Pararoseomonas sp. SCSIO 73927: one gene and its partner. The protein of the gene in region 2 binds, or shares a complex with, the protein of the main gene of each other region. Links are inferred from orthologs where the notes say so. Each region holds a gene or a part of one and is shown on either strand. Other genes may lie near its edges.

Region 1 (9,835 bases), 1.3 Mb from region 2 along the record:
CGCGCCGCGCGCTGGATTCCGTGATCAACGACGTGCCGCTGCGCGAGGTGGGACAGCAGGTCCTGGCCATCGCGCGTGACGGGCTGCGCGCCCGCGGCCACGGGGAGGAGCGCTTCCTGGCGCCGCTGGAGCGCATCGTCTCCTCCGGCGAGACCCAGGCCGACCACTGGCTGCGCCGCAACGCCGGGGAGTGGGGCGGGGACGTGTCCAAGGTGTTCGGGGAGGCGGCGCTGTGACGCCGCCGGTCCGCCTGACGGGTGCCGAGGTGGCCTCCATCAAGCGGATCGTGGCCGAGCGCTTCGGCCCCGCGGCAACGGTGCGCGTCTTCGGGTCCCGCACGCGTTTGGAAGTGCGCGGCGGCGACCTGGACCTGCTGGTGGAGGTGCCGGAATCGGTGGACGAGGCCGTGGCCATCCGCGCCGGCGCGGCGATCGAGGCGGCGCTGGACGAACTCTCCACCGACCTCATCCTGCGCCCACTGACCCGCCCGCCGAGCCGGATCGAGCGCGTGGCGGCCGAGACCGGGGTTCTGCTCTGAGCGGGGTGGCAGAGGCTGTCGGCACGGCGCGGCATCTGGCCGCCCGGCTGCGCCGCTCGCTGGACTGGCTCGCGCCGCACCTGCTGCTGGATGCCGAGACCCTGCCGGTACTGGATGCTGCCCACGGGGAGGCACTCGACGCCTTCCTGCTGCGCTTCGAGAACCTCGCCAACCATCTCCAGGGTTCCGTCTTCCGGCGCATCGCCATGGAAGAGGAGGGGCGCGACCCCGCCCGCATGTCCCGCCGGGACGTGGTGGAACTGATGGACCGGCTGGGCCGCATTCCCTCCGCCGCCGCCTTCCTGGACGCGGCGCGGATCCGCAACATCCTGTTCCATGTCTATCCGGACGAGCCGGCGAAGTCGGCTGCGATCCTCGACCGCGCGGCGGCGGCTAGGGTGCTGCTGGAAACCGTCGCGATGCTGCCGGAGGCCGGCGCCTAACGCCCCTCCGCCGCCACCGTCTCCACCGCCGCCCGCGTCTCGTCCGCCAACCGCGAGAGGTCGATCATCGTCACCGTGATCTCCTCCGCGGAGGTGGCGTTGCTCTGCCCGATACGCGTCAGCACCCCCACGCGCTCGGCAATGCTGCCCACCGTCGCCTCCTGCTGCTCCATGGCGATGGCAGTGGCACCCGAGAGCCGGGCGCTCTCGCCCACCAGCCGCTCCAGCTCGTCCATCGCCTCGCCCACGGCGGCGGCGTTCTGCCGTCCCTCCCGCGCGCGGGTGCCGGCGCGCACCACGGCGTCCGCGATCTCCTGCGCCAGCGCCTCCGTGTTCACCGCAAGCGCCCGCACCTCCTCCGCCACTACGGAGAGGCCGCGGCCGTGCTCCCCGGCCCGCGCCGCCTCGATGGCGGCGTTGATCGCCAGGATGTTCGTCTGCGTCGCGATCCGGCCGATGGTGTTGGCGATCCGCGTCACCCGCTCCGTGTCCTCGCCCACGGAATCCACCACGTCCACCAGCCCCGCGATCTTCGTCAGGCTCTCCGCCAGCAGGTGCCGGGCGGCCTTCGTCGTCTCGTGGGACCCCTGCGTGATGCCGCCGACGGAGCGGATCGCGTCGCGGCTATGGGTCAGCGCCTCCGCCAGGTGGTTCAGCTCCGCCAGCTGCGTCATCGCGCCGTCCGAGATCTGCCCGATCGCGTCGGAGGCCTGGGTGGTCGCCACCGCCGTGCGCCGCGCGCCGTCCAGCGCCTGCTCGCCGAGGCGGCGCGTGGTGAGGAGGTTGTCGCGGAACACCAGCAGCGCGCGCGCCATCTCGCCCACCTGGTCGCGGCGAGCCGTCTCCGGCACCTCGGCCTCCGCCTGCCCGTGCGCTAGCCGCTCCATCGCGCCCGCCACCCGCGCCAGCGGGCGCGCGGTGAGGCGGACGAGGACGAGCCAGGTGAGCAGCAGCCCGACCAGCCCCACGGCCAGCCCGGCGGCGTTCACCACCTGCGCCGTCCGCGCCACCCCCGCCGCCCGGTCCAGGTTCCCGGCCGCCTCGTCGCGCACCACGCGGCGGGCCTCGTCCACCAGGCTGTCGAAGGTCACGGCGCGCACGCGCCAGGCATCGTTCAGCGGGGCGTAGCGCTCCCGCCGCTCCTCGGCGAAGGCCTGGCGCATCTCCTCCGCCAGCGGCCCCATGCGCCGGGCCATGTCCCGCGTGAGTGTGACCAGCAGCGGGTCCAGCCGGCCGCCGATGCGCTCGATCAGCCGGTCGTACTCCGCCGTCAGCAGCTCGGCCTGCCGCGTCACGCGCCGGGCGGCCACGGCCGGCCGCACCTCCCCCAGCGCGACGTTGGAGAGAAAGCCGCTGAAGGCGAACAGGGCGCTGGCGAAGCCGTCCACCGCCTCCGTCTGGCCGCGCTGGCGGATGCCCAGCTCCTCGATGATGGCCGCCTGCCGCGCCCCGAGAAGCGCCGCCCCGCCGGAGAGGGTGCCCAGCACCACCAGCATCAGCAGCACGATCCCCGCGGCACGGACGCTGATCCGCCCGCTCCAGGCCGTCAGGCGTCGTCGCGCCGGCGGATCAGCGGGCATGGGCCTGGACCCCCGACCCGGCGGCGAGGGAGGCATTCCACACCGCGGCGCAGTCCGGCCCGCAGCGGTCGATCCAGCGCGGCAGCACGGTCCAGTTGAGGAGGCCGCGCCGCAGCTCCGCGTCGTCGGACGTCATCGGCACGGCGGTCAGGCGGCCCGCCGTGCCGGTGCATCCCGCCGCGCCCGTGGCGCAGCGCATCCCCTCCGCCGTCTCGCCCTCGACGCTCGCCCAGATGGCCGCCTCCAGCTCGCCCAGCCCCGCGCGCAGCGGCGCGCGGAGATCCTCCGGCAGGGCGTTCCAGGCCGCGCGGTTGGCGACGAAGATGGAGACGCCCCAGCTCAGCGCCATGTCCTGGATGTGCGTGGAAACCGCCTGCAGTCCGATGGCGCCGCCGGAGAGCGCGCCGGTCACGGCGCACTCCACCGCCCCGTCCCGCATGGCCCCCACCATGCCGGCGAAGGGCACGGAGACCGGGGTGGCGCCGAGCGCCTCGAAGACCTCGCCCTGGCCGAGGGAGGAGATGCGGATGCGCCGCCCCGCGAGGTCCTTCAGCGAGGCGAAGGGCTGGCGGCACCAGACGACCTGGGCGGGATAGGTGAGGACGCTGAGCAGCTCCACCCCGTAACGTTCCGCCAGCAGGCGCTGGAGGTGGGGACGGTAGAGCCCCACGGTCCGGCGCAGCGCCGCGATGTCCGGGTTCTGCAGGGGCAGGTCCAGCGCCTGGAACTCCGGCTCCTCCGCCGCGGCCCCGGCCAGCAGGATGGTGCCGAAGGGCACGTCCCCGCGCCCGATCCGCGCCAGCATCGCGTCCGGCGGGATGCCCGAGCGGTCCGATGGGGTGATCTCCGCCACCACCCGGCCCCGCGTCAGCTCCGGCACGCGCTCCCGCCAGAAGGGCTCCTCGTGGCGCGTGTACTGGGAGACGCCGCCGAGGCCGCCCACCACGCGCAGCCGCAGCGGCTCCTGCGCCGCCGCGCCGCCCGCGCCGGCGAGGGCCAGCAGCGCCGCCCCGCCGAAGAAAGCGCCGAGCAGGCGGAGAAGGCGGGGGGGCGTTTCGCGCATCGGCATCCCTTGGCAGGCAGGCCGCGGCCCGCACCCGGTCGCGCGGACCATAGCCCCGGCCCGCGGCGTGCCGCCAGGGCCGGGGGCTCGCCCGGCCGCCGGATCAGGCCGGGTTCAGGCCGGGTTCAGGCGTCGGGCCATGTAGACGCGGTGGAGGCCGTGCTCCTCCCGCTCCTCCGTCTCCCGGAAGCCGGCCCGGGCGTAGACGGCGCGGTTGCGCTCCATCCGCGCATTCGTCAGCAGCCGCAGCTCCGGCAGGCCCAGCCGTCGCGCCTCCGCCTCCGCGAAGGCGAGCAGGGCTCGGCCGATGCCGCCGCCGTGCAGCCCGGGCTCCACCGCCAAGTTCTCGATCCAGAGGTGGTCCGCGCGGGCCTCGATCACCGCCAGGGCGATGACGACGCCGTCCCGCTCCATCACGTGCGCCTGCCTCTGCGCGATCCGCGCGGCGAAGTCGTCGTCCATCGGTGCGGGGCGGCGGCCGATCAGCGGGACGTAGGGGGCATAGGCCCGCTGCACCAGCGCGCGGATTGCCTCCGCCTCGTCGGGCCTCGCAGGGCGCATCGGATTCATCCTCTCATCACCAGGGCGATCCCGCCCGCCGCCGAGATGCCGAGGATGGCCCAGCGCAGCCTCGGCCCGTGCAGCAACCGCCGCGCCGGGCCGGAGAGCGCGGCCCCCAGCGCCACGCCCGGCAGCAGGCCCAGCGCCAGCCAGACCTCCCCCCAGCCCAGCCGCCCGGCGGGGATCGCCATGGCGAGAAGGGTGAGGTGCGCCAGCAGCCAGAACAGCCCGAGGAAGCCCCGCACCGCCCCCGCCGGCAGGTGGGACACCACCAGCCCCATCAGCGGCCCGTGCACGCCGGAGATCCCGCCCATCACGCCGGAGACGAGGCCCGCCCCCGCCAGCATCGGCGTGGTGGGCTGCAGCCGCGGCACGGCGACGGCCAGCGCCACGGCCACGAGCGTGACGATCCCGTAGCCGCGCGGCGTCGCGATGCCCGGGCTGAACACGGCCAGCGCCATCCCCGCCGCCGTGCCCAGCACCACGCCGAGCACGGAGGGCAGCAGCAGCCCCTTCGGCACATGGCGCGAATCCACCCGCCACTGCCCGAACATCATCGGCAGCGCGGAGAGGATGAAGGGCACCGGCACCAGCCGCGGGTCGATCGCGACGAGCATCGGCACCCCCACCAGCGTCAGCCCCAGCCCCGCCGAGAGCTGCACGACGGACGCGACGGCAACGGCGAGACCCGCGAGGAGGAGGTCCCAGCCGCCCAACTCAGACGGCCGTGCCGCCGATTGTCAGCCCCATCATCTTCAGCGTCGGCTGGCCCACGCCCACCGGCACGCCCTGGCCCTGCTTGCCGCAGGTCCCGATGCCCGCGTCCAGCGCCATGTCGTTGCCGATCATGGAGACCTGGGTCAGCGCGCTCGGCCCGTCGCCGATCAGCGTCGCGCCCTTCACCGGCGCGCCGAGCCGGCCATCCTCGATCATGTAGGCCTCGGAGGCGGAGAAGACGAACTTGCCGGAGGTGATGTCCACCTGCCCGCCGCCGAAGTTCACGGCGTAGATGCCGCGCTTCACGCTGCGCAGGATCTCCTCCGGGTGGTGATCGCCGCCGAGCATCACCGTGTTCGTCATGCGCGGCATCGGCGCGTGGGCGTAGCTCTGGCGCCGCCCGTTGCCGGTGGGGCTCACGCCCATCAGCCGCGCGTTCTGCCGGTCCTGGATGAAGCCGGTCAGGATGCCGTCCTCGATCATCACGGTGCGGCCGCTGGGCGTGCCCTCGTCGTCGATCGTCAGGCTGCCGCGGCGGTCGGGCAGGGTGCCGTCATCCACCACCGTCACGCCCTTGCTGGCCACGCGCTGGCCCATCAGCCCGGCGAAGGCGCTGGTGCCCTTGCGGTTGAAGTCGCCTTCCAGCCCGTGGCCGATCGCCTCGTGCAGCAGGATGCCCGGCCAGCCCGGGCCGAGCACCACCTCCATCTCGCCCGCCGGCGCGGGCACGCTGTCCAGGTTCAGCACGGCCCCGCGCAGCGCCTCGTCCACCGCGGCCTTCCAGGTGGCCTCGCCCAGCACGCGGTCGTAGGAGAAGCGGCCGCCTGTGCCGTAGCTGCCCGTCTCGCGCCGGCCGTCCTTCTCCACCACCACGTTCACGTTCAGCCGCACCAGCGGGCGCAGGTCCGCCACCTCGCGCCCGTCGGCCCGGATGATCCGCACCGCCTGCCACTCGCCGTAGAGCGAGGCCATCACCTGCACCACGCGGGAATCCCGGCCGCGCGCATAGGCGTCGATCCCCGCCAGCAGCGCCGTCTTCGCCGCGAAGTCCATCGCGGGCAGCGGGTTGGCGGAATCGTAGAGCCGGGCATTCGTCGCGCGCGGCGGCTCGGCTACGCGAATGCTGCCCTCGCCCGGCAGCCCGCGCACCGCGGCGGCGGCGCGGCGCAGGGCTGGGCCCGTCACCTCGCCCGCATGGGCGTAGGCCGCCGCCGCACCGCGCACGGCGCGCAGGCCGAAGCCCCGCTGCGTGTCGAAGGTGGCGGAGCGGATGCGGCCGTCCTCCAGGCTCGTCATCTCGCTCTCCCGGTACTCCAGGAACAGCTCCCCGTCCTCGGCGCCGGACAGCGCCTCGGCGGTGATGCGGGCGGCTTCGCCCCCGTCCAGCTCGCGGAAGAACAGGCGAGCGGTAGCGTCGAGCGGCGTATCGCCCGTGGTCTGTTGGCTCATGCCGAACTCTCCTCGGCCGGCGGCACGGCCAGCCGGACGGTGGTGCCCTTGCCGGGCGTGCTGTGCAGCTCCAGACCTATCCCCATCGCCCCTGCTAGGGCGCGGGAGAGGTAGAGGCCGAGGCCGGAGCCGGCGTAGCGCCGGCTCAGCCCGGCCTCGAGCTGGGTGAAGGCCTCGAAGGCGCGGGGGATATCCTCCGCCGCCATGCCGATACCCGTGTCGGCGACGGCGATCTCCATCCCGCCGCCCTCGAGCGGCGCGGCGGAGAGCGTCACCCGCCCGCCGGCGGGCGTGAACTTCACGGCGTTGGAGATGAGGGCGTCCAGCACCTGGCGCAACCGCCCGCCATCGCCGCGCATGGCAGGCAGCGCCGCGGGAAGGGATTCCTCGAAAGCGATCCCTGCCCCATCGGCCGCACGGCGGGCGCTGGTGGCGGCGGCGCGCAGGATGGGCAGGGGGTCCAGCACCGCGCCGCGGAGGGAGAGGGTGCCGGCCTCGATCCGCGTCGCTTCCAGCAGCCCGTCCACCAGCCCGAGAAGCTGCCGCCCCGCCGCCAGCACCTCCTTCGCGTGGTCCCGCACCACCTCCGGCCGCGCCTCCTCCAGGATCGCCTCGGAGAAGCCGATCACGGCGTGCAGCGGCGTGCGCAGCTCGTGCGTCATCGTCGCCAGGAAGCCGGTCTTGGCGCGGGAAGCCGCCTCGGCCGCGTCCCGCGCCGCCTCCAGCTCCGCCCGCGCCCGCCGCTCCTCCGTTACGTCGCGATAGGCGCGGATGAAGCCGCCGCCGGGCATGGGGTCGGTCCGCACCTCCAGCACCGTGCCGTCCGGGCGCGTGCGGACGAAGCGGCCCGTCTCCGCGATCGTGCCCCGGCTGCGCGCGATCGCGTCCCGCGCCGCCGGGCTGCTTATGTCCCCGAACTCGAGGGAGGCGAGCTGGAGCAGCCGCAGCTCGTCCACGTGGCGCCCGGGGCGCATCGTCTCCTCGCCCAGCCCCGTCAGCCGCGCGGCCAGGGCGTTGGCCGCGATCAGGAAGCCCTCGCCGTCGAACAGGGCGAGCCCGTCGGGCTGGTTGTCCAGCATAGCCTGCAGGGTCTGGGTGCGCTGCCGGGCGGCGGCCTCCGCCTTGGCGCGACGGGTCACGTCCGTGAACACGGCCGCCTGCCCGCCATCCGGCAGCGGCACGATCCGCGCCACCACCACCGTGCCGTTCGGCCGGGTGCGGATCTGCTCGTAGGCGCGGGGGTTGGAGAAGTCCTCCTGCATCAGCCGCAGGGCCTCCTCCGTCTGAGGGCCGTACTCGCCGCTCGCCACGCGGCGGGCGACGATGTCGGCATGGTGCTCGCCCACCGCCACCTCGGACCCCTCCATGATGCGCTGGTAGGCCGCGTTCACAAGCCGCACCCGCCGGTCCGGGCCATAAACGCAGACGCCGTGCGGCAGAGCCTCGAGGACAGTCCTGAAAAGATCCTCAGGGGCAGGGGGGTCGCTCAAGCAGGTCGGCCCGCGCGGGGCCGCCGCAGCGCGTGCAGCAGAACCAGCGCGCCGGCCAGCACCGCCACCGCCACCGTCTGGTGCAGCGTGCCGAGCGCGGGGGGGACCACGAGCAGCAGGGTGGCGACGCCGAGCGCGTACTGGAGGGCCACCAGCGCCGCGAAGCCGGCCGTTGCGCGCCGCGCCCGGCCGGCCGGCAGGCGCGCCAGCCCCAGCGCCCCGAGGGCGAGGGCGGCGAGGCCGGCGAGGGTGGCCAGCAGCCGGTGGTTGAACTGCACCGTCGCCACGTCCCCCACCAGGGCGTGGAGGAAGGCGGTGCCGCCGTAGCCCTCCGGCACCAGCCTACCGCCCATGAGGGGGAAGGTGTTGTAGTCCAGCCCCGCCTTGATCCCGGCCACGAAGCCGCCCGCCAGCATCGTCAGCACCACCAGCCCCGCCGTGGCATGGGCCAGGGGGCGCAGGGACCGCGCCTCCGGCGGCGCGTCCCGCTCCGGCCGCAGCAGGGACAGGGCGGTCCAGAGCAGCACCCCGAAGAGGAGCAGGGCGAGGCCGAGATGGATCACCAGCCGCCAGGGGGAGACGGCGGTGCGGTCCGCCTCGAAGCCCGAGGCGACCATGAACCAGCCCACCGCGCCCTGGAGCCCGCCGAGGGCCAGCAGCAGCAGCAGCCGCGCCCCATAGCCCTTTGGGATCGCCCCGCGCAGCCAGAACCACAGCAGCCCCAGCCCGTAGACCAGCCCGATCAGCCGGCCCCAGAGGCGGTGGGACCATTCCAGCCAGAAGATGCCCTTGAAGCCCTCCAGCCCGAAGCCGCGGTTCACCAGCTCGTACTGCGGGATGGTGCGGTAGAGGTCGTAGAGCCGGTTCCACTCCGCCTCGCTCATCGGCGGCAGGGTGCCGCGCAGCGGCGCCCATTCCATGATGGAGAGGCCGGAGCCCGTCAGCCGCGTGGCGCCCCCGAGGGCCACCATGACCCAGACCATGGCCGCGACCGCCAGCAGCCACCAGGCGACGGCGCGGGTTCGCCCGGCCGGAGCGGCCGCGGTGCTCAGAAATGGGGCCTGGGCGTCGAAAGGCATGGCGTCCCGCAGTTGGGAGAGGGGAAGGGCGCGCCGCGGGTGGCGCAATATGGGCTCTAATATCGGACTGTCTAAGGGGGGCCGCAACCGCCGTGCTGGACGCACCCGCCGCCCCCTGCTACCCCCCGCCGCCGCATGCCTCCCACCTCCAGCCCGCCGGACGGCCCCAGCCCTGACGATGGCCCCGGCGCCCTCGCGGCCGGCCCCGCTGCGATCGGCTCCCCTGGGGCCGGCTCCCCTGGGATCGGCGCCCCCGAGATCAGCCCCGAGATCAGCCCCGAGATCAGCGTGGTGGTGCCGGTCCGGAACGAGGCGCCGAACGTCGGGCCGCTGGTGGCGGAGATCGCCGCCGCCCTGGCGGGCACCCCGCACGAGATCATCTACGTGGATGACGGCTCCACCGACGGGACGGCGGCGGCGGTCCGGGCGCTGGGCAACGTGCGGCTGCTGCGCCACGCCGCCTCCTGCGGGCAGTCCGCCGCCATCGTCACGGGCATCCGCGCCGCCCGCGCCCCCTGGATCGCCACGCTGGACGGGGACGGGCAGAACGACCCGGCGGACATCCCCCGCGCATGGGCCCGCGCGAGGGCGGAGGGGATGGACACGATGGTGGCGGGCTGGCGCACCACCCGCAAGGACACGGCGACGAAGCGCGTGACCAGCCAGATCGCCAACCGCATCCGCGCCGGGCTGCTGGGGGATGCCACCCCGGACACGGGCTGCGGGCTGAAGGTCTTCCCGCGGGACCTCTTCCTCACCCTGCCGCCCTTCGACCACATGCACCGCTTCCTGCCCGCCCTGGTGATCCGCGCCGGCGGCCGGGTGGTGAGCGAGCCCGTGGGGCATCGCCCGCGCCTCCGGGGCGTCTCCAACTACGGGACGCTGGACCGGCTGGCGGTGGGGGTGGTGGACCTG
Region 2 (9,108 bases):
GGAAACGGTGGGCATCGCCCGGCAGCCGGGGAACGCGCCCTTCCGCATGCCCGTGCAATGGGTGAACCGCCCGAACTCGAGCTTCCGCGGCTTCTCCGGCCTCATCGCCTCCGGAACCGTGCTGCCCGGCGATGCCGTGAAGATCATGCCCTCCGCGCGGGAGAGCCGCGTCGCCTCCGTGCTCCTTGATGGGGAGATGCCCCACGGCACCGCCGGCCAGTCCGTCACGATCACGCTCGAGGACGAGGTGGACTGCAGCCGGGGTGACGTGATCTGCGCCGCCGAGAGCCCCGCCGAGGTCTCCGACCAGTTCGAGACCACCCTCATCTGGATGAATGATAGCCCGATGCTCAGCGGGCGCGGCTACCTGATGAAGATCGGGGCGAAGACGGTCGCCGCCTCCGTCACCACCCTCAAGCACAAGGTCAACGTCAACACGCTGGAGCAGAGCGCGGCGCGCGAGCTGAAGCTGAACGAGATCGGGGTGTGCAACATCAGCCTCGACCAACCGATCGCCTTCGATCCCTATGCGGAGAACCGCGGAACCGGCGGCTTCATCCTTATCGACCGAATGACGAACGAGACGGTGGCGGCCGGGCTGATCCACTTCGCGCTGCGGCGCGCGCAGAACATCCACTGGCAGTCCGTGGACGTGGGCCGCAATGCGCGGGCGGAGAGGAAGCGGCAGCGCCCCTGCGTGCTGTGGTTCACCGGCCTCTCGGGCGCCGGAAAGTCCACGATCGCCAATCTGGTGGAGCGCCGCCTTTTCGCCCTGGGCAAGCACACCTACCTGCTGGACGGCGACAACCTGCGCCACGGCCTCTGCCGCGATCTCGGCTTCACCGACGCCGACCGCGTGGAGAACATTCGCCGCGTGGGCGAGGTGGCGAAGCTGATGGCCGATGCCGGCCTCATCGTCCTCGCCTCCTTCATCTCTCCCTTCCGCTCGGAGCGCGACATGGTGCGCCGCCTGCTGCCGGAGGGCGACTTCCTGGAGGTCCACGTGGACGTGCCGCTGGAGGTGGCGGAGAGCCGCGATCCCAAGGGCCTCTACCGCAAGGCCCGCGCGGGCGAGATCAGCAACTTCACCGGCGTCTCCAGCCCCTACGAGCCGCCGCTCTCCCCGGAGCTGCACATCGAGACCGCGCGGATAGGGCCGGAGGACGCGGCCGAGCTGATCGTGGCGGGGATGGAGGCCCGTGGCCTGCTGCGGGGCGGCGATGCCTGACGCCGCGCTCGACCTCGCCGGGCTCCTCGCGGCCGTCCGCCCGGTGGCGGAGGAAGCGGGGCGCGCCGCGATGCGCTTCTACGGCGCTTGCACCGCCGCCTATAAGGCCGATGGCAGCCCCGTGACGGCGGCGGACCAAGCGGCGGAGAGGGTGATCCTGCCCGCGCTGCGCGCCCTGACTCCCGACATCCCCGTGGTGTCGGAGGAGGAAGCCTGCGACGACCTCTCCCCGGCGGTAGCTGGCCCGCGCTTCTGGCTGGTGGACCCGCTGGACGGCACGCGCGAGTTCATCAGCGCCAACGGCGAGTTCACCGTGAACATCGCCCTGATCGAGAGCGGCGCGTCGGTGCTGGGCGTGGTCGTCGTGCCCGCGCGGGGCGAGACCTATCTCGGCGCCGGCCCCGGCACGGCAAGGCTGGCCGACGCCACCGGCGAACGCCCCATCGCCGCGCGCCCCGCGCCGCTGGAAGGGCTGACCGTGGTCGGCTCCCGCTCCCACGGCGACGCGGCCGCAATGGAGGCCTTCCTTCTCGGCCGCAAGGTGGCCGCCTTCCGCGCCGCCGGCAGCTCCCTGAAGCTATGCCTCCTGGCGCGCGGCGAGGCAGACCTCTACCCCCGGCTCGGCACCACCATGGAGTGGGACATCGCTGCGGGAGACGCTGTGCTGCGCGCCGCCGGAGGACGGGTGGAAACGCTGGACGGCAAGCCTCTCGCCTACGGAAAACCCGACTACCGCAACCCGCACTTCGTTGCCCTGGGCGCCGCGGAGTAGTCCTGCGCGGGCGGTCTGTGGCCAGGGAGAGGAAGAAGGAATTCTTCCTCTCCCCGGACCCCTCTCCATCATCTTTTTCCAGGCTTTGGAATCAACCGGGCTGGCGGTGCGCCTCGGGTCCATGACCCGAGGCGACTGCAAGGGCAGGATCAGGTCCATCACGAGGAGGCCCCGTGTCAGGACCGCACGGCGGCAGCCAAATGGGGATCCAAGGGCCTCAGGCCCTTGGCGGGGGTCCAGGGGGCGGAGCCCCCTGGTGCTGGCGCGCGCGTCCTCAGGCCCCTGCCATCGTCAGCCCATCTATCCGCAGCGTCGGGCTGTCGGTGCCCCGCCGGAAGCGCAGGTCGTTGGCGGGGGTGATGTGCAGGAACATCTCTCGCAGGTTTCCCGCCAGGGTCACGCCGGAGAAGGGCTCGGCGAGCTCCCCGTTGCGGATCATGAAGCCGGAGGCGCCACGGCTGTAATCGCCGGTCGTGGCGTTGATGCTGCTGCCGATCATCTCCGTGACCAGGAGACCCTCGGCGATATCGGCCATCAGGGCCTCGGGCGTTAGCGCGCCCGGTTCCAGCCACAGGTTGGTGGTGGAGGGCGAGGGCGGGCCACCCACGGCGCGGGAGGCACGGCCGTTGGAGGCGAGGCCGAGCTGCCGGGCGGAGCGCCAGTCCAGCAGCCAGTGCTGCAGCACCCCGTCCTCCACGATCGCCAGCGGGGCTGTGGGCATGCCCTCGGCGTCGAAGGGCCGGGAACGGGGGCCGCGCGGGCGGGTGGGATCGTCCCGCACGGTCAGGCCCGGGGCCATGATGCGCTGGCCCATGCTGTCGCGCAGGAAGCTCGTGCCGCGCGCGACGGAGGCGCCGTTCGCCGCCCCTGTCAGGTGGCCGAGGATGGAGCCGGCCACGCGCGGGTCGTATAGCACGGGCAGGCGGGCGGTGGCGGGGCGGATGGGGTTCAGGCGGCGCACCGCCCGCTCCCCCGCGTTGCGACCCAGGGTCTCCGGCTCGTCCAGGTCCGAGAGGTGGGTGGCGGAGGCGTAGTCGTAGTCCCGCTCCATCCCCGTGCCCTGCCCGGCCAGGGCCGTGACGGAGAGGCTGTGGCCGCTGCGGGTGTAGGTGCCGGAGAAGCCGTTGGAGGCGGCCAGCGCGATCACCGTGCGCTGCCAGCCGGCATCCGCGCCCTCGGAGTTCGTCACGCCGGGGATGGCGCGGGCGGCCTCCTCCGCGCGGCGGGCGCGCGCGGAGAGGGAGGCCACGTCCGGCTCCACGCCGTCATCCATGTCGAGCGGCAGGTCGGCCACCGAGGGCACGAGGTCCGGCAGGAAGCCGAAGGGGTCCTCCGGCACGGCGCGCGCCATGGCGACGGCGCGCTCGGCGAGGGCCTCGAAGCCGCGCGGGTCGGAATCCGTGGTGGAGACGATCGCCTGGCGGCGGCCGACGAAGACGCGGAGCCCGATATCGAAGCCCTCGGAGCGCTCGACCTGCTCCACCTCTCCCAGCCGCATCCCGACGGAGAGGGAGGCGCCGGCGGCCAGCATCGCGTCCGCCGCGTCGGCCCCCGCGGCGCGGGCGGCGGCGACGAGCCCGGCCAGCGCCTCCCGCGCGTCTGCCGCGGGAAGCTCGACCGTCGCGCTCACGCCGCCAGCCTCTCGGCCACTTCAGGCAGGCGCGGCACGCGCCCGGCGGGGCCGAGAGCGGCCAGCGTCGGCGGGGCGCGGAAGGTCTTCGCCGCGGCGGCCTGCACCTGCTCCACCGTCACCGCCGCGATCCTCGCCTTCGTCTCCTCCACCGGGATCAGGCGGCCGTGGACCTGCAGCTGGCGCGCCAGCCCCTCGCAGCGCGATCCCGTGGATTCCAGGGACATGAGGACGGAGGCGCGGAGCTGCGCCTTGGCGCGGGCCAGCTCCTCCTCCGTCACGTCCTTCTGCACGCGGCGCAGCTCCTCCAGCGTGGCGGGCATCAGCTCCGCCGCCTGCTCCTCGCCCGTGCCGGCATAGACGGTGAAGAGGCCGGCATCCCGGTAGGGGGAGTGGAAGGAATAGACGGAGTAGACCAGCCCCCGCTTCTCCCGGATCTCCTGGAACAGGCGGGACGACATGCCGCCGCCGAGGATCGTGGAGAGCAGCATCGTCGGGTAGTGCATCGGGTCGCCATAGGCCGGGCCGGGGAAGCCCAGCAGCAGGTGGACCTGGTCGAGGTCCCGCTCCTCCCGGAACTCGCCGCCGGTGTAGCGGGCGGGCTCGGCGCTGTGCCCGTCGATATCAGGCAGGTCGGCGAAGTGGGTCTTCACGAGGTCCACGAGGTTGTCGTGGTCCACCGCGCCGGCCGCGGCCACCACCATGCGGGAAGGGCCGTAGTGGCGGCGCATGTAGCCCGTCAGCGCCTCGCGCGGCAGCGTCTCGATGATGGAGGCGGGGCCGAGCGTCGGGCGGCCCATGGGCTGGCCGGCGAAGGCCGTCTCCTGGAAATGGTCGAAGACAATGTCGTCGGGCGTGTCGTTCGCCTGCCCGATCTCCTGCAGGATGACGCCGCGCTCCCGCTCCACCTCCTCCGGCGCGAAGCTGGAATGGGTGAGGATGTCGCCGAGGATGTCGGCGGCCAGCGGCAGGTCCTCCTTCAGCACCTTGGCGTAGTAGGCGGTTGTCTCCCGCGCCGTGTAGGCGTTCAGGTGCCCGCCAACGTTCTCGATCTCCCGCGCGATGGCGGCCGCGTCCCGCCGCTCGGTGCCCTTGAAGGCCATGTGCTCGAGGAAGTGGGAGACGCCGTTCTCCTGCGCCTCCTCGTCCCGCGTGCCGGTGTGGGCGTAGGCGCCGATGGAGGCGGTCTCCACCCGGGCCATGGTGTCGGAGACGACGGTCAGGCCGTTGGGCAGGCGGGTGAGGCGCACGGCGCCGCCGTTCAGCGCGGGATCGGTGGCGGCGGCGAAGGTTTCTTCGGTCATGCGGCGGGGGTTGCTTCCAGGGGACGGGGCGTTCCAGCCCGTGAATGTAGTGTGCCGGGGCTTCGGGTGCGAGGCACCGGCACCGATCGTGGCGGGCGCAAGCCCTTTCATCCCCTTGCCCCCGCCGGACAGCTCGGCCGCGAGGGGTCTTGGATCTGCCGGGATGAACCCCGGGGATCATGCACCGCCCGCCCGGACCGCCCCCCGGCCGTTCGGCCCGGTCGGCATGATCCCCGCCCGTGTCTTTCCCCGGCGCGGGTGCCGCAACAAGCTGCGGGCGGCCGCTCGACTTGCGTTGAGGGGACAGCTACTAGGCAGAACTCAACAGGCATGTAGGGCTCGTGTCGCAGGTTGCGCCCTCCACACGCCCCGCTTCGCCCTCCCCTGCGCTTGAGCAGGAGCGGCCCCGGTGGCTTCCCTTCGCCGAGGCGTTCACGATCCTGCTCCTCATGGCGATGGGCCTCTGGGCCGTCCGCCCTCTGCTGGAGGAATGGGGCCTGTTCGCCATCTATGCCAGCTCGGGCCTGTCCTACCTGTTGGGCACCTTCTCCGTCGTTGCGCTACGCCCTCTCCACCTAACGCCCTCTGCCCTGCAATGGATCCTGGGGGGCGGGCAGGTATGGGGGGTCGGCGTGGTGGCCGCCCTTCTGCTGGCGACCCGGTATGCCGTGGCGCGATGGGCTGTTGCGCCGGTGCTGCCGCCCGTCCAGCGATGGGCCTTCGCAACGGCCTGCACGGTCCTGGTCGGCTGGCCGGCACTATGGCTCGGCCGGTTCCACCCTGCGCAGTTCTCCGCGACACTGTTCTTCGTCCTGCTGGGCTGCGGTCTCCGGCTCTGCATCCGGAACACCGTCCTGCCCCACGTCATGGGCGCGCTGAGCCTCTGCGCGCTTCTCATGACCTATCAGGCGGTCGCTCTCCTGGTGTGCACCATCCCCTTTCTCGCCGGCCTGTGGGTGCCTCCGGGGAAGGCCGGGGACATGCCGGCCCGCCTGCGTCGGGGCGCCAGATCCGCGATCATGGTGGCGACGGGCTTCGCCCTCTACGCGCTCTACGTGGCAGTGATCTATGCGACCATGGACGGCGTCTATGAGCTGGCACTGGCGGCGGGAGTGGTGAGGTCCAATCCGGTGGCGCTGCTGCTCGGCAACATCGCCACCGTCTACGGGGCAACCTTCGGGCGCTCCCCGGAGATCCTCGGCTTGCTCATGGCCCTGCTCTGCGCTGCCGCATCCGGACCGGAGCCGCGGCGCGGCAGGCTCCATGCCCTCCTGGGCTCGCTGGCCGTGCTGCTGCTCCCGCTGCTGTCCCTCACTTACATCCTTCCCGCTCACCTCCAGGATCCCGAGCGCGCGATGTTCCCGATCGCCTGCGGCGCCACGGTGCTCCTGCTCGCCCTCCTCATGGTCGGGAGACCCGGGCGGATCGCCAGCCCGCCGTGCATCCTCCTCGTCGCGGCCCTGCTGGCCTCCGGGGCGGCGTCCGCTCATCAGGCCCGTGCCAGGTGGAATTTCCAGAAGGACATCGGCGCGCAGGTCGCGAACCTCGCGCGGACCTCCGGGGCCGGGCGCATCCTGTTGCGCGATGAAACAGGGCTGCTCGGCGACGTCTACACCTATCTCGGCAACACGCTGTCGGAGGCCCTGCTCGTCCTGGGCGTCAGGTCATGGGTCAACCTCTGCACCCCGGATGGCGTGGACCGCATTCACCCCGATGCCCTCCGGTACCCGATCGCCACCACCCCGCGCTGCGCAGCACCTGCCGCGCAGGACACGCTGGTCGCGGTCGCGCGGATGCAGGGGGGCAAGGTCGTCATCGAGCGTGCCCCCCCTGGAACCGCAGGACAGTAGGGCATCGGGCGACCGCTCGACGGAGATTCGCGGGACCGCTACTACGCAGCATCATCAAGCAACGATGCAGGACCAGCCTTGTCGCAAGCCGCACCGATCGCGCCAAGCGCTTCCCTTCCCCTGACGGCAGGGCAGGAGCAGGACCGGCCTTCCTGGCTTCCCTACGCCGAAGTTCTCACTGTCCTGGTCCTCGCGGCGGCGAGTCTCTGGGCCGTTCGCCCCCTGCTGGAGGAGTGGGGGTTGTTCCGGGCCTACAACGCTGTCGGGCTGGGATACCAGGTACAGATCTTCCCGCTCCTCTCGATGCGCCCGCTGCACCTGACACCCTCGGCCCTGCAATGGCTCGTCGGCGGCGGGCAGGTCTGGGGGGTCGGCATCGTCGCTGCCCTCATGCTGGTGGCCCGGTACTACGTCGTGCGATGGGCCGTCACGCCGGTACTGTCGCCCACCCGGCGATGGGCCTTCGCGACGGCCTGCACCGTCCTGATCGGCTGGCCGGCATTGTGGCTCGCCCGCTTCCATCCTGCGCAGCTTACCGCGACGCTCCTCTTCGTCCTGCTCGGCCTGTCCATCCGGCTGAGCATCCGTCGCGCGCTCCTGCCCTACATCCTGGGCGCCCTGAGCTTCTGCGCCCTCCTCATGGTCTACCAGGCCCTGGCCCTCCTGGTCCTGACCCTTCCGATCCTTGCCTGCCTGTGGGTACCCCCTGGGCAATCCGCGGACATGCGGGCCCGTCTCCGCCGAAGCGCGAGGACGGCGGTGATGGTCGGATTGGGCGCCGTCCTGTACGCGGCCTATGTCCTGGTGATCTACGTCGTCATGGATGGCGCGTACGAGGTGTCGGTGGTCACGGGCAGTGCCCAGACCGGCTTGACGGCACTGCTCAGAAACATCCCCCTCATCTACAAGGCGGCTTTCGAGCGCTCCCCCGAAAGCCTCGGCCTGTTAATCATGCTCCTTTGCATCGCCGCCCACGCGTTGAACCGCAGGGGAGGAGCCGCGCACGCCGTTCTGGGTATTCTTGCCGTCCTCTGCCTTCCCCTGCTCTCGCTCATCTATCTGAACCCGGTTCATATCCAGGATCCTGAGCGGATCATGTTCCCGATCGCGTGTGGTGCGGTCGTGGTGCTGTTCGGACTCTTCGCCCTGTCGGTGGAGGGGAGCGACGGGCGGCCCATCCACATCGTCTTCGTCGGGGCGCTGCTCGTCTCCGGCCTGGTCTCCGCTTCGGAAGCCCGCGGCAGGTGGAACTTTCAGAAGGATCTTGCGAAGCAGGTTGCGGAGCTCGCGGCAACCACCGGCAGCAGGGAGATCGCCCTGCGGGACGAGACGGGATTGCTGGGGGGGATGTACACCTTCTTCGAGGGCATCCTCTCCGACGCCGTCGCCGTGAGCGGGGTCGAGGTGCGCGTTGGCCTCTGCACCTCGTCCGGCGTGGACCGCCTCTACCGCTACACCAACCAGTACCCTCTCATCCCGCGCTGCTCAGGCTCGGGCGAGCAGAACCCGCAGGTTTTGCAGGCCGTGGCCCGGATACAGGGAGAGAGGATCGTCATCGAGCGCGCAGTACCCCGGGGCGCCGGGCAATGACCGACAGGGGGCGCCTCTTCGAAGCGTTCTAGACCCGCGCCAAGTACTCGCCGAGGATCCCGGTCGGGACGACGACCATCGATCCGCCGCCTACTTGGCCTGCCACGTGGCCGATGTGGATCGATGGCCGCCCAGGCGCCATCCGATGGCCAGAACAGACGTGCCATGTCCACCTCCTGATCAGCCGAACCCGATCAGGAGGTCGAAACACCGAGAAGCCAAGCAGCTCTTTGAGGCCCCTTCTCAGGACGAAGATGGGATACGCCGGGCGTAGGACCGTTGCGGATCGAAGGGCGGCCGCCCCTCCTTCCACCCGTACTCGAGATAGTGCGCCAGGCCGGACGGGAATACTCCGTCCTTCACGGCAGCAGCGACGTCGGCGAAGGTCTCGCAGTACCAGTCCTCGGAGAAGCCGGGGACACCGGCCTCGTCCGCAGCGAGCTGCTCCTCGGCAGGAAGAGGCAGAGCCAGGCCGGGCTGCTCGAACCAGGGCAGGGCATTATGCGGCTGGTGTCCCGGCGTCCGGCGAATGACCAGCGCGTCCTGATGATCGTCCCAGCCACGATCCTGATAGGACTGCAGGGACAGGGGGCTGCCGGCAAGGAGCCTCTCATACCACTGGCGCGACACGAGCGAGATGCCGTAGGCGGGGTTGCCGCCGTAACCGCGGTAGCCGTAGCCATCAACCAGCCATTGCCCGAGCAGGCCTCGCGCTGCAGGTTCGCCCAGCCCAT

Evidence for each region.
Region 1: the proteins of VQH23_RS08105 (region 2) and tldD are in contact, whole or in part, in a solved structure (PDB 5NJ9), measured with the Escherichia coli proteins. The link is inferred for Pararoseomonas sp. SCSIO 73927 from one-to-one orthologs.

What each region holds. Positions count from the first base shown.
Region 1 is NZ_CP146232.1:3,033,055-3,042,889, forward strand. Bases 4,128-7,126 are described here. They hold tldD (metalloprotease TldD), read right to left. Parts: upstream 6,352-7,126; coding sequence 4,903-6,351; downstream 4,128-4,902. Other genes in these bases: VQH23_RS14110 (GNAT family N-acetyltransferase), read right to left, coding at 4,128-4,185; VQH23_RS14115 (TSUP family transporter), read right to left, coding at 4,191-4,901; VQH23_RS14125 (PAS-domain containing protein), read right to left, coding at 6,348-7,126. In the rest of the region: VQH23_RS14085 (glutamate--cysteine ligase), read left to right, coding at 1-236; VQH23_RS14090 (nucleotidyltransferase domain-containing protein), read left to right, coding at 233-538; VQH23_RS14095 (hypothetical protein), read left to right, coding at 544-981; VQH23_RS14100 (methyl-accepting chemotaxis protein), read right to left, coding at 978-2,561; VQH23_RS14105 (TRAP transporter substrate-binding protein), read right to left, coding at 2,551-3,624; more of VQH23_RS14110, read right to left, coding at 3,739-4,127; more of VQH23_RS14125, read right to left, coding at 7,127-7,841; VQH23_RS14130 (COX15/CtaA family protein), read right to left, coding at 7,838-8,920; VQH23_RS14135 (glycosyltransferase family 2 protein), read left to right, coding at 9,179-9,835. UniProt on the Escherichia coli protein: Metalloprotease involved in CcdA degradation. Suppresses the inhibitory activity of the carbon storage regulator (CsrA).
Region 2 is NZ_CP146232.1:1,699,613-1,708,720, reverse strand. Bases 1,453-4,452 are described here. They hold VQH23_RS08105 (TldD/PmbA family protein), read right to left. Parts: upstream 3,631-4,452; coding sequence 2,275-3,630; downstream 1,453-2,274. Other genes in these bases: VQH23_RS08100 (pitrilysin family protein), read right to left, coding at 3,627-4,452; cysQ (3'(2'),5'-bisphosphate nucleotidase CysQ), read left to right, coding at 1,453-2,000. Outside these bases: sulfate adenylyltransferase subunit CysN, read left to right, coding at 1-1,228; more of cysQ, read left to right, coding at 1,221-1,452; more of VQH23_RS08100, read right to left, coding at 4,453-4,934; VQH23_RS08095 (hypothetical protein), read left to right, coding at 5,384-6,784; VQH23_RS08090 (hypothetical protein), read left to right, coding at 6,863-8,374; VQH23_RS08085 (class I SAM-dependent methyltransferase), read right to left, coding at 8,618-9,108.